One region of the Kitasatospora sp. NPDC032121 genome, then DNA from elsewhere that is predicted to be linked to it. Evidence: predicted binding sites of a transcription regulator. Region 1 holds the regulator's gene; the other holds the start of a gene.
What was found. Region 1 encodes HrcA, which represses chaperone genes, less so after heat shock. Its sites were predicted from a motif close to TTNGCACTCNGNNNNNCNGAGTGCNAA; they were not measured.
Positions count from the first base shown of each region.

Region 2: groES (co-chaperone GroES) is a predicted target of HrcA. The motif match lies at 1,998-2,024, and genes of this name have one in related genera.

Region 1 covers NZ_JBVILX010000001.1:1,056,573-1,062,252, forward strand. The annotation lists gene dnaJ (molecular chaperone DnaJ) at 1-962, opposite strand, end outside; gene hrcA (heat-inducible transcriptional repressor HrcA) at 1,038-2,072, opposite strand; gene htpX (zinc metalloprotease HtpX) at 2,357-3,277, shown strand; gene pspAB (PspA-associated protein PspAB) at 3,369-3,953, shown strand; gene ACZ5OX_RS04885 (DUF3097 domain-containing protein) at 3,978-4,811, shown strand; gene hemW (radical SAM family heme chaperone HemW) at 4,908-5,680, opposite strand, start outside.
Region 2 covers NZ_JBVILX010000002.1:949,535-955,214, forward strand. The annotation lists gene ACZ5OX_RS10235 (polysaccharide deacetylase family protein) at 1-350, shown strand, start outside; gene ACZ5OX_RS10240 (THUMP-like domain-containing protein) at 326-1,522, opposite strand; gene ACZ5OX_RS10245 (hypothetical protein) at 1,581-1,916, opposite strand; gene groES (co-chaperone GroES) at 2,166-2,471, shown strand; gene groL (chaperonin GroEL) at 2,588-4,219, shown strand; gene ACZ5OX_RS10260 (LysR family transcriptional regulator) at 4,352-5,344, shown strand; gene ACZ5OX_RS10265 (WhiB family transcriptional regulator) at 5,463-5,680, opposite strand, start outside.

The DNA of each region.
Region 1 (5,680 bases):
CCGCCGCCGCGCAGGTGGGTGATGCCCCGGCCGTGCAGCGGGATCGACTGGCCGGACTGGGTGCCGGGCCGGATGTCGACCTCCTCCAGGCCGTCCAGGGTCTGCAGCGGCACCTGGGTGCCGAGCGCGGCCGCCGTCATCGGGATGGTGACGGTGCAGTGCAGGTCGTCCCCGCGCCGCTGGAAGATGTTGTGGGTGGTCTCGGCGATCTCGACGTACAGGTCGCCGGCCGGGCCGCCGCCGGGGCCGACCTCGCCCTCGCCGGCCAGCTGGATCCGGGTGCCGTTGTCGACACCGGCCGGGATCTTGACGGTCAGGGTGCGGCGGGCCCGCACGCGGCCGTCGCCGGCGCACTCCGGGCACGGGGTCGGCACGACGGTGCCGAAGCCCTGGCACTGCGGGCAGGGGCGGGAGGTCATGACCTGGCCCAGGAAGGACCGGGTGACCTGGGAGACCTCGCCCTTGCCGCGGCACATGTCACAGGTCTGCGCCGAGGTGCCGGGGGCCGCGCCCTCGCCACTGCAGGTGGTGCAGGTGACGGCGGTGTCGACCTGGAGTTCCTTGGTGGTGCCGAAGGCGGCCTCCTCCAGGGTGATCTCCAGCCGGATCATGGCGTCCTGGCCGCGGCGGGTGCGCGAGCGCGGGCCGCGCTGGCCGGCCGCGGCGCCGAAGAAGGCGTCCATGATGTCGGAGAAGCCGAAGCCCGCCGCGCCGGCCCCGAAGCCGCCCGCACCGCCGCCGCCCGGGGACAGCGGGTCCCCGCCGAGGTCGTAGACCTGACGCTTCTGCGGGTCGGAGAGCACCTCGTAGGCGGCGTTGATCTCCTTGAACCGCTCCTGCGTCTTCGGGTCCGGGTTGACGTCCGGGTGCAGTTCGCGTGCCAGGCGCCGGAACGCCTTCTTGATCTCGTCCTGCCCCGCATCCCGTCGGACGCCGAGTACCGCGTAGTAGTCCGTGGCCACCAAATGCTCCGCTTGTTCCGCCTGTAGTAGTGCTGCGACTGGACGCCGCCGTCGGAGGCCCGACGGCGACCCTTGCTAGGACTCGGCCAGGATCTGGCCCACGTACCGCGCCACCGCTCGCACCGCCCCCATTGTGCCCGGGTAGTCCATCCGGGTCGGACCGATCACACCCAGTTTCGCCACGCTCTCGTCGCCCGAACCGTAGCCGACCGAAACGACCGAGGTGGAATTCAGCCCCTCGTAGGCGATCTCCCGCCCGATCCGGACCGTCATCCCGGCGTCCGCGGTCTCACCCAGGAGGCGGAGCAGGACGACCTGCTCCTCCAGGGCCTCCAGCACCGGCTGGATGGTGAGCGGGAAGTCGTGCCCGAAGCGGGTCAGGTTGGCCGTGCCGGCCAGCATGATCCGCTCCTCGTTCTGCTCGGCGAGCGTCTCGAACAGCGTCGCCAGGACCGTGCTGACGGTCGGCCGGTCGGCCTGCTCGAACTGCGCCGGCAGCTCCTCCAGCAGCCCCGGGACCTCCGGGAGGCGCCGGCCGGCGGCTCTCGCGTTGATCCGGGCCCGCAGGTCCGCCAGCACCGTCTCGCCGACCGGGCCCGGGCAGTCGACCATCCGCTGCTCGACCCGGCCGGTGTTGGTGATCAGCACCAGCATCACCTTGGCCGGGGCCAGCGCCACCAGCTCGATGTGCCGGACGGTGGAGCGCGTCAGCGACGGGTACTGCACCACCGCGACCTGCCGGGTGAGCTGGGCGAGCAGCCGCACGGTGCGGGCGACCACGTCGTCCAGGTCCACCGCGCCGTCCAGGAAGTGCCGGATGGCCCGGCGCTCGGGGGCGGTCATCGGCTTGATCTCGGCGAGCTTGTCGACGAAGAGGCGGTACCCCTTGTCGGTGGGGATGCGGCCGGCGCTGGTGTGCGGCTGGTGGATGTAGCCGTCCTCCTCCAGCGCCGCCATGTCGTTGCGGACGGTCGCCGGGGAGACCCCGAGGTTGTGCCGCTCCACCAGGGCCTTGGAGCCGACCGGCTCCTCGGTGCCCACGTAGTCCTGCACGATCGCGCGGAGCACCGCGAGCTTGCGTTCGTCCAGCTGGCGGACCTCACCGGCCATGGGGCACGCACCTCCGTCCTCGCACGTCGTCCGACCGTGTCCCTCGCTGCGGGCCGTTCCGGGGCCCTCGGTCTTGGCACTCTGAACGTACGAGTGCCAGAACCGTACCTGCCAGTGTACGGCCCGGGTCCTGTGGCAGGAACGGCCCGACCGGGGTGATCCTCCCCGCAGTTCCGGACACGGCCCGCGGGGCCCCGCCGGTTCGATCCTCCCGGCGCCGGAGTGGTGCCGGGAAGCCGTCCGGGTGGCAGCATCGAAAGCGACGGCGAACGGAGGAGCAAGCGATGTCGAGCTCGGGCCAGCACACCCGTTTCGCGCCCGACCGCGGCCTGACCAGCCGCATGGTCGCGACGATGTTCGTGATCGGGCTGCTGTACGTCGGTTTCACCGGCCTGCTGATCGCGCTGCTGCGCGGCGCCTGGCCACTGATCGTCCTGATCTCCGGCGGGCTGTTCGTGGCCCAGTTCTGGTTCAGCGACAAGATCACCGAGCGGGCGATGGGCGCCCACCAGGTGTCCCCGGAACAGTTCCCCCAGCTGCACGGCACCGTCGACCGGCTCTGCGCCCTCGCCGACATGCCCAAACCCCGGGTGGCGGTCGCCGACAGCGACATGCCGAACGCCTTCGCCACCGGCCGCAACCCGCAGAACGCGGTGGTCTGCGTGACCACCGGGCTGCTGCGCCGGCTGGAGCCGGAGGAACTGGAGGGCGTCCTCGCCCACGAGCTGTCGCACGTCGCCCACCGGGACGTCGCGGTGATGACGATCGCCGGCTTCCTCGGCGTCCTCGCCGGGGCGATGACCCGGATCGCCGTCTACGGCGGGTTCATGGGCGGCGGGCGCAACAACAACGACCAGAACGCGGCCATCCTGGCGCTGATCATCCCGCTGGTGTCGATCGTCGTCTACGCGATCAGCTTCCTGCTCACCCGGCTGCTGTCCCGCTACCGCGAACTGGCCGCGGACCGGGCCGCAGCGCAGCTCACCGGCCGGCCCAGCGCCCTGGCCTCGGCGCTCACCAAGGTGACCGGGCAGATCGCGGCCATCCCCAGCAAGGACCTGCGCCAGGCGCAGCCGTACAACGCCTTCTACTTCGCCCCCGCGCTGAGCGCCCGGGAGACCGCCTCGCAGCTGTTCTCCACCCACCCGACGCTGGAGAAGCGGCTGGAGCAGCTGGCGAGGATCTCCGGGCAGCTCGGACACTGAGCCCGACCCGACCCAGCCGATTCCATCCCGCCCCGCCCCAGCCGATTCCGTCCCGACCCGTCCCAGTCCGTTCCGTCCCGAAAGGACCGCCGTGGGATTCCTGGACACCCTGTTCGGCCGCACCAAGCCCGTCAAGCCCGACCTCGACCAGCTGTTCGGCGTCCCGTCCGCCGCGCTCACCCTGGAGGCCGGGGCCGGGTTCACCCCCACCGGGCTCGGCTCGGTCTGCTTCGCCGCCGTCGAGGGCGCGGCCTTCGTCCAGGTCGAGCAGCAGGTCAGGGCGCTGCTGGACGCCGACACCGAGCGCGGCGGCGTCCCGGTGGAGGCCTCCAAGGACGGCTACGGCTACTCCTGGCTGCTCGCCCGGCACCGGCCCGAGGAACTGCCGGAGCTGGTGAACGACCTGCACGCGGTCAACAGCGAGCTGGAGGCGAACGGCTTCGGGCCGCAGCTGCTCTGCTCGCTGGTGGCCTTCCGCAACCCCGAGGGGCAGTCGCTGGCCCTGGTCTACCTGTACAAGCGGGGGACGTTCTACCCCTTCGCCCCGATGCCCGGCGGCGGGGAGCGGCGCAACAGCCCGCTGGAGCTGCAGGTCAACGCGATGCTGGGGAACGACCTGCGGCTGGAGAAGGACCTCAGCCGCTGGTTCCCGGTCTGGGGCGCGCCGGGCCTGTGACGGTCCGTCCGTAGACTCGCGACCATGCGCAGCCGCCAGTACGGACCCGACCTGACCCCGCCGTGGAAGAAGCAGCAGCCCGCCCCGGAGGTGCCCGCCGAGCGGGACCTGGTGGTCGAGGAGGCGGCGAGCGGCTTCTGCGGGGCGGTGGTGCGCTGCGAGAAGACCGCGGAGGGGTTCACCGTCACCCTGGAGGACCGGTTCGGCAAGCACCGGGTGTTCCCGCTGGTGCCGCGCGGCTTCCTGCTGGAGGGCAGGGTCGTCACCCTGGTCCGCCCGGCCGGCCCGGCGGCGCCCCGTACCCCGGCCCGTACCGCCTCCGGCTCGATCGCCGTCCCGAACGCCCGCGCCCGGGTCGCCCGCGAGTCCCGGATCTACGTCGAGGGCCGGCACGACGCCGAGCTGGTCGAGCGGGTCTGGGGCGACGACCTGCGGATCGAGGGCGTGGTCGTCGAGTACCTGCGCGGCATCGACGACCTGCCCGCGATCGTCGCCGACTTCGCCCCCGGCCCGGAACGGCGCCTCGGCGTCCTGGTCGACCACCTGCTCCCCGGCACCAAGGAGCACCGCATCGCCGCCCAGGTCACCGGGGCCTCGGTGCTGGTCGTCGGCCACCCCTACATCGACATCTGGCAGGCCGTGAAGCCCGCCAGCGTCGGCATCCCCGCCTGGCCCGCCGTCCCGAGGGGCGAGGACTGGAAGGAGGGCACCTGCCGCCGCCTCGGCTGGCCGGTGGACACCCCGGCGGCCTGGAAGCACATCCTGTCGAAGGTCAACAGCTACAAGGACCTGGAGCCCGAACTCCTGGGCCGGGTGGAGGAGTTGATCGACTTCACGGCCCTGCCGGGTCAGGAGTAGGTCTTGAACTCCAGGTTCTCGAAGATCCCCGTCACCCGGTCATCGATGGCGGTCACGGCGCGCTCCCTCCGACGGCTGGCACCACGTTGACGACACTCAGTCCACCAGGTCACGTACCACCGCGTCGGCCAGGAGGCGGCCCCGGAGGGTGAGGGCGGCGCGGCCCCGCTCGTAGGGGCCGGGGGCGAGGAGGCCGTCGGCGAGGTGGCGGGCGGCCCACTCGCGGCCGGTGGCGGTGAGCAGGTCGAGGGGGACGCCCTCGACGAGGCGCAGTTCGAGCAGGACGCGCTCGACGCGGCGGTCCTCGTCGGCCAGCAGCTCGCGGGCCTGGGCGGGGGTGCGCTGCTCGGCGAGGGCCCGGGCGTAGGCGGCGGGGTGCTTGGCGTTCCACCAGCGGACGCCGCCGACGTGGCTGTGGGCGCCGGGGCCGGCGCCCCACCAGTCGGCGCCGGTCCAGTAGAGCTCGTTGTGGCGGCAGCGGCCCTCGGGGGTGGTGGCCCAGTTGGAGACCTCGTACCAGGAGTAGCCGGCGGCGCTCAGCGCCTCCTCGGCGATCAGGTAGCGGTCGGCGTGCACGTCGTCGTCGATCATCGGCAGTTCGCCGCGCTTGACCCGGGCGGCGAGCCGGGTGCCCTCCTCGACGATCAGCGAGTACGCGGAGACGTGGTCGGGCCCGGCGCCGATGGCGGCGTCCAGGGAGGCCCGCCAGTCGTCGTCGGACTCGCCCGGGGTGCCGTAGATCAGGTCGAGGTTGACGTGCTCGAAGCCGGCCGCGCGGGCCTCGGCCACGCACGCCTCGGGGCGGCCCGGGGTGTGGTGGCGGTCGAGCAGTTTCAGCACGTGCGGGCGGGCGCTCTGCATGCCGAAGG
Region 2 (5,680 bases), on a different contig from region 1:
TCTGCGACGCGCAGTCCGCGCTCACCCAGCAGTACGGCACCGCCCCACTGCTGTTCCGCCCGCCGTTCGGCGACGGTGCCAACACCCCGACGCTCAACACCTCCGTCCAGCAGTGCGGCCCGCGGGCGATCGTGCTGTGGCGCGAGTCGATGCAGATCCACGACATGCAGTACCAGTCGGGGGACAAGAAGCTGAAGCCCGGCGACATCATCCTGGCGCACTTCCGCGGCCCCAAGGAGCTCAAGGGCGCCACGATGACCCAGATGTTCGGCGACCTGCTGGCCCGGATCCAGGAGCAGGGCTTCTCGGTGGCCCGGCTGGAGGACTACGTCCAGGCGCCCGCGTCCTGAGGAGCCCGTACGGGCTGCCCCAGCATCATCAGCGGTCCGTGGTCGGTGCGGCTGAGGATCACCGTGACGGTGTTCGGCCCGGAGGGCTTGAGCTGGCGGCGCAGCTCCTCCGGGGTGATCGCCATCCCGCGCTTCTTGATCACCACCGTGCCGACCGCGCGCTCGCGCAGCAGCGCCTTCAGCTTCTTGATGTTGAACGGCAGCACGTCGGTGAGCTCGAAGGCGTGCGCGTACGGGGTGGCGACCAGCTCGTCCGAGGTCAGGTAGGCGATCTTCGGGTCGATCAGCCGGCCGCCCACCTGCCCGGCCACCTCGGCCACCAGGTGGGCCCGGATCACCGCGCCGTCCGGCTCGTACAGGTAGCGCCCGACCGGGCCGGCCGGCGGGTCGGGCAGGTCGCCGCCGGTCAGGCTGGCGCCCTGCGGCAGCAGGGTGGCGCGGTGCGGGCTCGCGGCCCGGGTGCCGAACCAGAGCACCGCCTCCTTGACGTCGCCGTGGTCGGAGACCCACTCGGCCTCGGCGTCCTCGGGCACGGCCTCGTGCGGGATGCCGGGGGCCACCTTCAGCGCGCCGATCGGGGTGCGCCGGCCCGCCTCGATCGCCCAGGAGAGCGGCGGGGCGTACGCCTCCGGGTCGAACACCCGGCCGCGCGAGGTGCGCCGGGCCGGGTCGGTGAACACCGCGTCGTAGCCGGTGACGTCCACCTCGGCGACGTCCGCGCAGCGCACCTCGACCAGCTCGGCCACGCCCAGCGCGGCGGCGTTGGCCGCGGTGGCGGCGCAGGCCGCCGGGTCCTTGTCGACGGCCAGCACCTCGATGCCCGCCCGGGCCAGCGCCAGCACGTCGCCGCCGATGCCGCAGCACAGGTCCGCCAGCCGCCGTACGCCGAGGTCGGCGAACCGCCGCGCCCGCCACTCGGCGACGCTGCGCCGGGTGGACTGCTCGACCCCGTTGGGCGTGAAGTACATCAGGTCGGCGTCCGCCCCGAACTTCGCCCGCGCCCGCTGCCGCAGCCGCGCCTGCCCGAACGCCGCCGACACCAGCTCCGCCGGGTGCTCCCGCCGCAGGCGCGTCGCCAGCGCCAGTTCCTCCTCGGGGGTGAACTCGCGCAGTTCGGCGAGCAGGGCCTGGCCCTCGGGAGTCAGCAGCGGCTGGAGGTTCTCGGTGTCCACGAGGCCATTCTCGCCGGTCGGGCCAGGAGGAACGCGGTCACGGCCACGCCGGACGTCGTCACCGCCACAGGACGCCCGAGGAGAAGACCGCCGGCAGCATGAGCGGGGAGAGCGCGGCGGTGACGGGGAGGAAGCGGTAGCCGGACCGCCGGGTGCGGAAGGCGACCACGAGGCCCACCGCCAGTGTGACGACCGGGGCGGCCAGCATCCCGATGCCCAGGAAGGCCCAGATGAGCCCGTCCCCGTCGTCCCCGTGCCCGGGGCCGCTGCCGAGGCAGACGGCGAAGGAGAAGACGACGAACGGCAGTACGGCTCCCAGCAGCGGCAGTGCCAGCAGGGAGAGCGCCGCGTCCTTGAGCCTGGACGGGTCGATACGGGCCGGGATCGGAGTCATGGCAGGGAGTCTGGCGGGGCGGGCCGCATCGCACATGAGTACGGCTACTCATCCGCGAACCGGGGGCCCGAGGGCGCGCCGTTGGCACTCTGGTTGACTGAGTGCTAACACGGCCCTATGGTCGTCCTTGGCACTCCCCACCAGGAGAGTGCTAACGCGACGACGCGTGTCTGACCCCCGCGACGGCAGGCCCGCAGGATCGCCCCTACCCGTTAGAAAACCCCGTAATCTCCGAAGGGGAGCTCGGACGTGACCACCAGCAGCAAGGTTGCCATCAAGCCGCTCGAGGACCGCATCGTGGTCCAGCCGCTCGACGCCGAGACCACCACGGCCTCCGGCCTGGTTATCCCGGACACCGCCAAGGAGAAGCCCCAGGAGGGCGTCGTCCTGGCCGTCGGCCCGGGCCGCTTCGAGGACGGCCAGCGTCTGCCGCTCGACGTCGCCGTGGGTGACATCGTCCTGTACTCGAAGTACGGCGGCACCGAGGTGAAGTACCAGGGCGAGGAGTACCTGGTGCTCTCCGCCCGCGACGTTCTCGCGATCATCGAGAAGTAAGACGTCCCGACCCGCCCCGGATCCGTGTCCCAAGTGACAGGGGCCCGGGGCGTGGTTGTTGGTTCACGTAGTTCGGCGGCCGGTGGCCCGGCCGCAGCCCCGAGGGAATAGGGAACATGGCGAAGATCCTGCAGTTCGACGAGGACGCCCGCCGCTCGCTGGAGCGCGGTGTCAACAAGCTGGCCGACACCGTCAAGGTGACCATCGGCCCCAAGGGCCGCAACGTCGTCATCGACAAGAAGTTCGGCGCCCCGACCATCACCAACGACGGTGTCACCATCGCCCGTGAGGTCGAGCTGGACGACCCGTACGAGAACCTTGGCGCGCAGCTCGTCAAGGAGGTCGCCACCAAGACCAACGACGTCGCGGGTGACGGCACCACCACCGCCACCGTGCTGGCCCAGGCCCTGGTCAACGAGGGCCTGCGCAACGTCGCCGCCGGCGCCGGCCCGGCCGCCCTGAAGAAGGGCATCGACAAGGCCGTCGCCGCCGTCTCCGAGCACCTGCTCTCGGTGGCCCGCGAGATCGAGGGCAAGGACGACGTCGCCGCCGTCGCGTCCCTCTCCGCCCAGGACACCCAGGTCGGCGAGCTGATCGCCGAGGCGATCGACAAGGTCGGCAAGGACGGTGTCATCACCGTCGAGGAGTCGAACACCTTCGGCGTGGAGCTGGACTTCACCGAGGGCATGCAGTTCGACAAGGGCTACCTGTCGCCGTACTTCGTCACCGACGCGGAGCGGCAGGAGGCGGTCCTGGAGGACCCGTACATCCTGATCAACCAGGGCAAGATCTCCTCCATCCAGGAGCTGCTGCCGCTGCTGGAGAAGATCCTCCAGGGCGGTGCCTCCAAGCCGCTGCTGATCATCGCCGAGGACGTCGACGGCGAGGCGCTGTCGACCCTGGTCGTGAACAAGATCCGTGGCACCTTCAACGCCGTCGCCGTCAAGGCCCCGGGCTTCGGTGACCGCCGCAAGGCGATCCTCGGCGACCTGGCCGTCCTGACCGGTGGCCAGGTCATCTCCGAGGAGGTCGGCCTCAAGCTCGACCAGGTCGGCCTGGACGTGCTGGGCACCGCCCGCCGCGTGACCATCACCAAGGACGAGACCACGGTCGTCGACGGTGCCGGTGACGCCGAGGCCGTGGCCGGCCGCGTCGCCCAGATCAAGGGCGAGATCGCCGCGACCGACTCCGACTGGGACCGCGAGAAGCTGCAGGAGCGCCTGGCCAAGCTGGCCGGCGGCGTCTGCGTCATCAAGGTCGGCGCCGCCACCGAGGTGGAGCTGAAGGAGCGCAAGCACCGCCTGGAGGACGCCATCTCGGCGACCCGCGCCGCGGTCGAGGAGGGCATCGTCGCCGGTGGTGGCGCCTCCCTGGTCCACGCCGCCAAGGTGCTGGAGGACGGCCTGGGCCTGTCGGGCGACGAGGCCACCGGTGTCGCCGTGGTCCGCAAGGCGCTGCACGAGCCGCTGCGCTGGATCGCCCAGAACGCCGGCCTGGAGGGCTACGTCATCACCTCCAAGGTCTCCGAGCTGGAGCTCGGCCAGGGCTACAACGCCGCCACCGGCGAGTACGGCGACCTGGTGAAGGCCGGCGTCATCGACCCGGTCAAGGTCACCCGCTCCGCCCTGGAGAACGCCGCCTCGATCGCCTCCCTGCTCCTCACCACCGAGACCCTCGTGGTGGAGAAGAAGGAGGAGGAGGCCGACAACGGTCACGGCCACTCGCACGGCCACGGCCACTCGCACTGAGGCTCCGACGCCTGACCGGAGGCCCGGTCCGCGCCCCGCGAGGGGAGGCGGGCCGGGCCTCCGGCGTTCACCTTCACGCTTCAACTATCAGTAGAATTTTGCACAATGCGAAGTTTGCCTTATAACTAAGGCATGATCGAGGCCCGCCACCTGCGCGTCCTGCGTGCCGTCGCCCGCACCGGCTCCTTCTCCGCCGCCGCTCGCGAGCTGGGGTGTACCCAGCCCGCCATCAGCCAGCAGATGAAGGCCCTGGAGAAGTCGGTGGACACCCCGCTGGTGGTCCGCTCGGGCCGCGGGATGCAACTCAGTGAGGCCGGGCGGGTCCTGCTCAAGCATGCCACCGGAATCCTGGCCGGGCTCTCCGCGGCCGAGGAGGAGGTGGCCGCGATCGCCGGGCTGCGGGCCGGGCGGGTGCGGCTGGTCTCCTTCCCGACCGCGAGTTCCACCCTGGTGCCGCCCGCGGTCGCCCGCCTGCGGGACAGCCATCCGGGGGTGCGCGTGTCGCTGGTCGAGGCGGAGCCGCCGGAGTCGCTGGCGATGCTGCGCGGGGGCGAGTGCGAGATCGCGCTGGCCTTCCGCTACCCGCAGTCCGACGGCGCCGTCGCGCTCCCGGCGCCCGCCCACGGCACGCCGCGCGAGGCGCGGGCCGAGGCCAACCTGGAGGCGCAGCAGCTGACCGCCGGCACGGACTGGTCCGACCTGGTGGTCACCCCGCTGCTGGACGACCCGCTGGTGGGCCTGCTGCCCGCCACCCATCCGCTGGCCGGGCAGGGCGTGGAGCTGGCCGAGCTGGCGGGGGAGCAGTGGATCGCCGGCTGCCCGCAGTGTCGGGGGCACCTGGTGGAGCTGTGCGCCGGAGCGGGTTTCGAGCCCCGGATCGACTTCGCCACGGACGACTACCCGGCGGTGGTCGGCCTGGTGGCGGCCGGGCTGGGGGTGGCGGTGCTGCCGCGGCTGGCGCTGCGGTCGGTGCGCCCTGACGGCGTGTCGACGGTGCCGGTGCGGACGGCCTCCGGGGCGCCGGCGGTGCGCCAGGTGGTCGCGCTGACCCTGCCGGACCTGGCCGAGGTGCCGGCCGTCGCGCTGATGCTGGAGCGGCTGGCCGGGGCGGCCGTCGATCGCTGACGGTGGGTGACGAAGCCGCCGTGGTGCCGCACCCAGGGTGAACTGGCGGGCGTACGGTGAGCCGACAGGCTGAAGCGCCGCGAAGAAACGTTTCTTCACTGCGCTCGTAGGGGCGGGTCTAGCGCTGGGCGACCGCCGGCGGGGCGAGCGGGACCTCGACCAGCCGGTGTCGTGAGCGGCCCAGCATCTCCTCGCGTTCGTCCTCGGTCATCCCGCCCCAGACGCCGTACGGCTCGCGGACCGCCAGCGCGTGCGCCGCGCACTCGGCGATCACCGGGCAGCGCATGCAGACCTCCTTGGCGCTGGCCTCGCGCGAACTGCGCGCGGCCCCGCGCT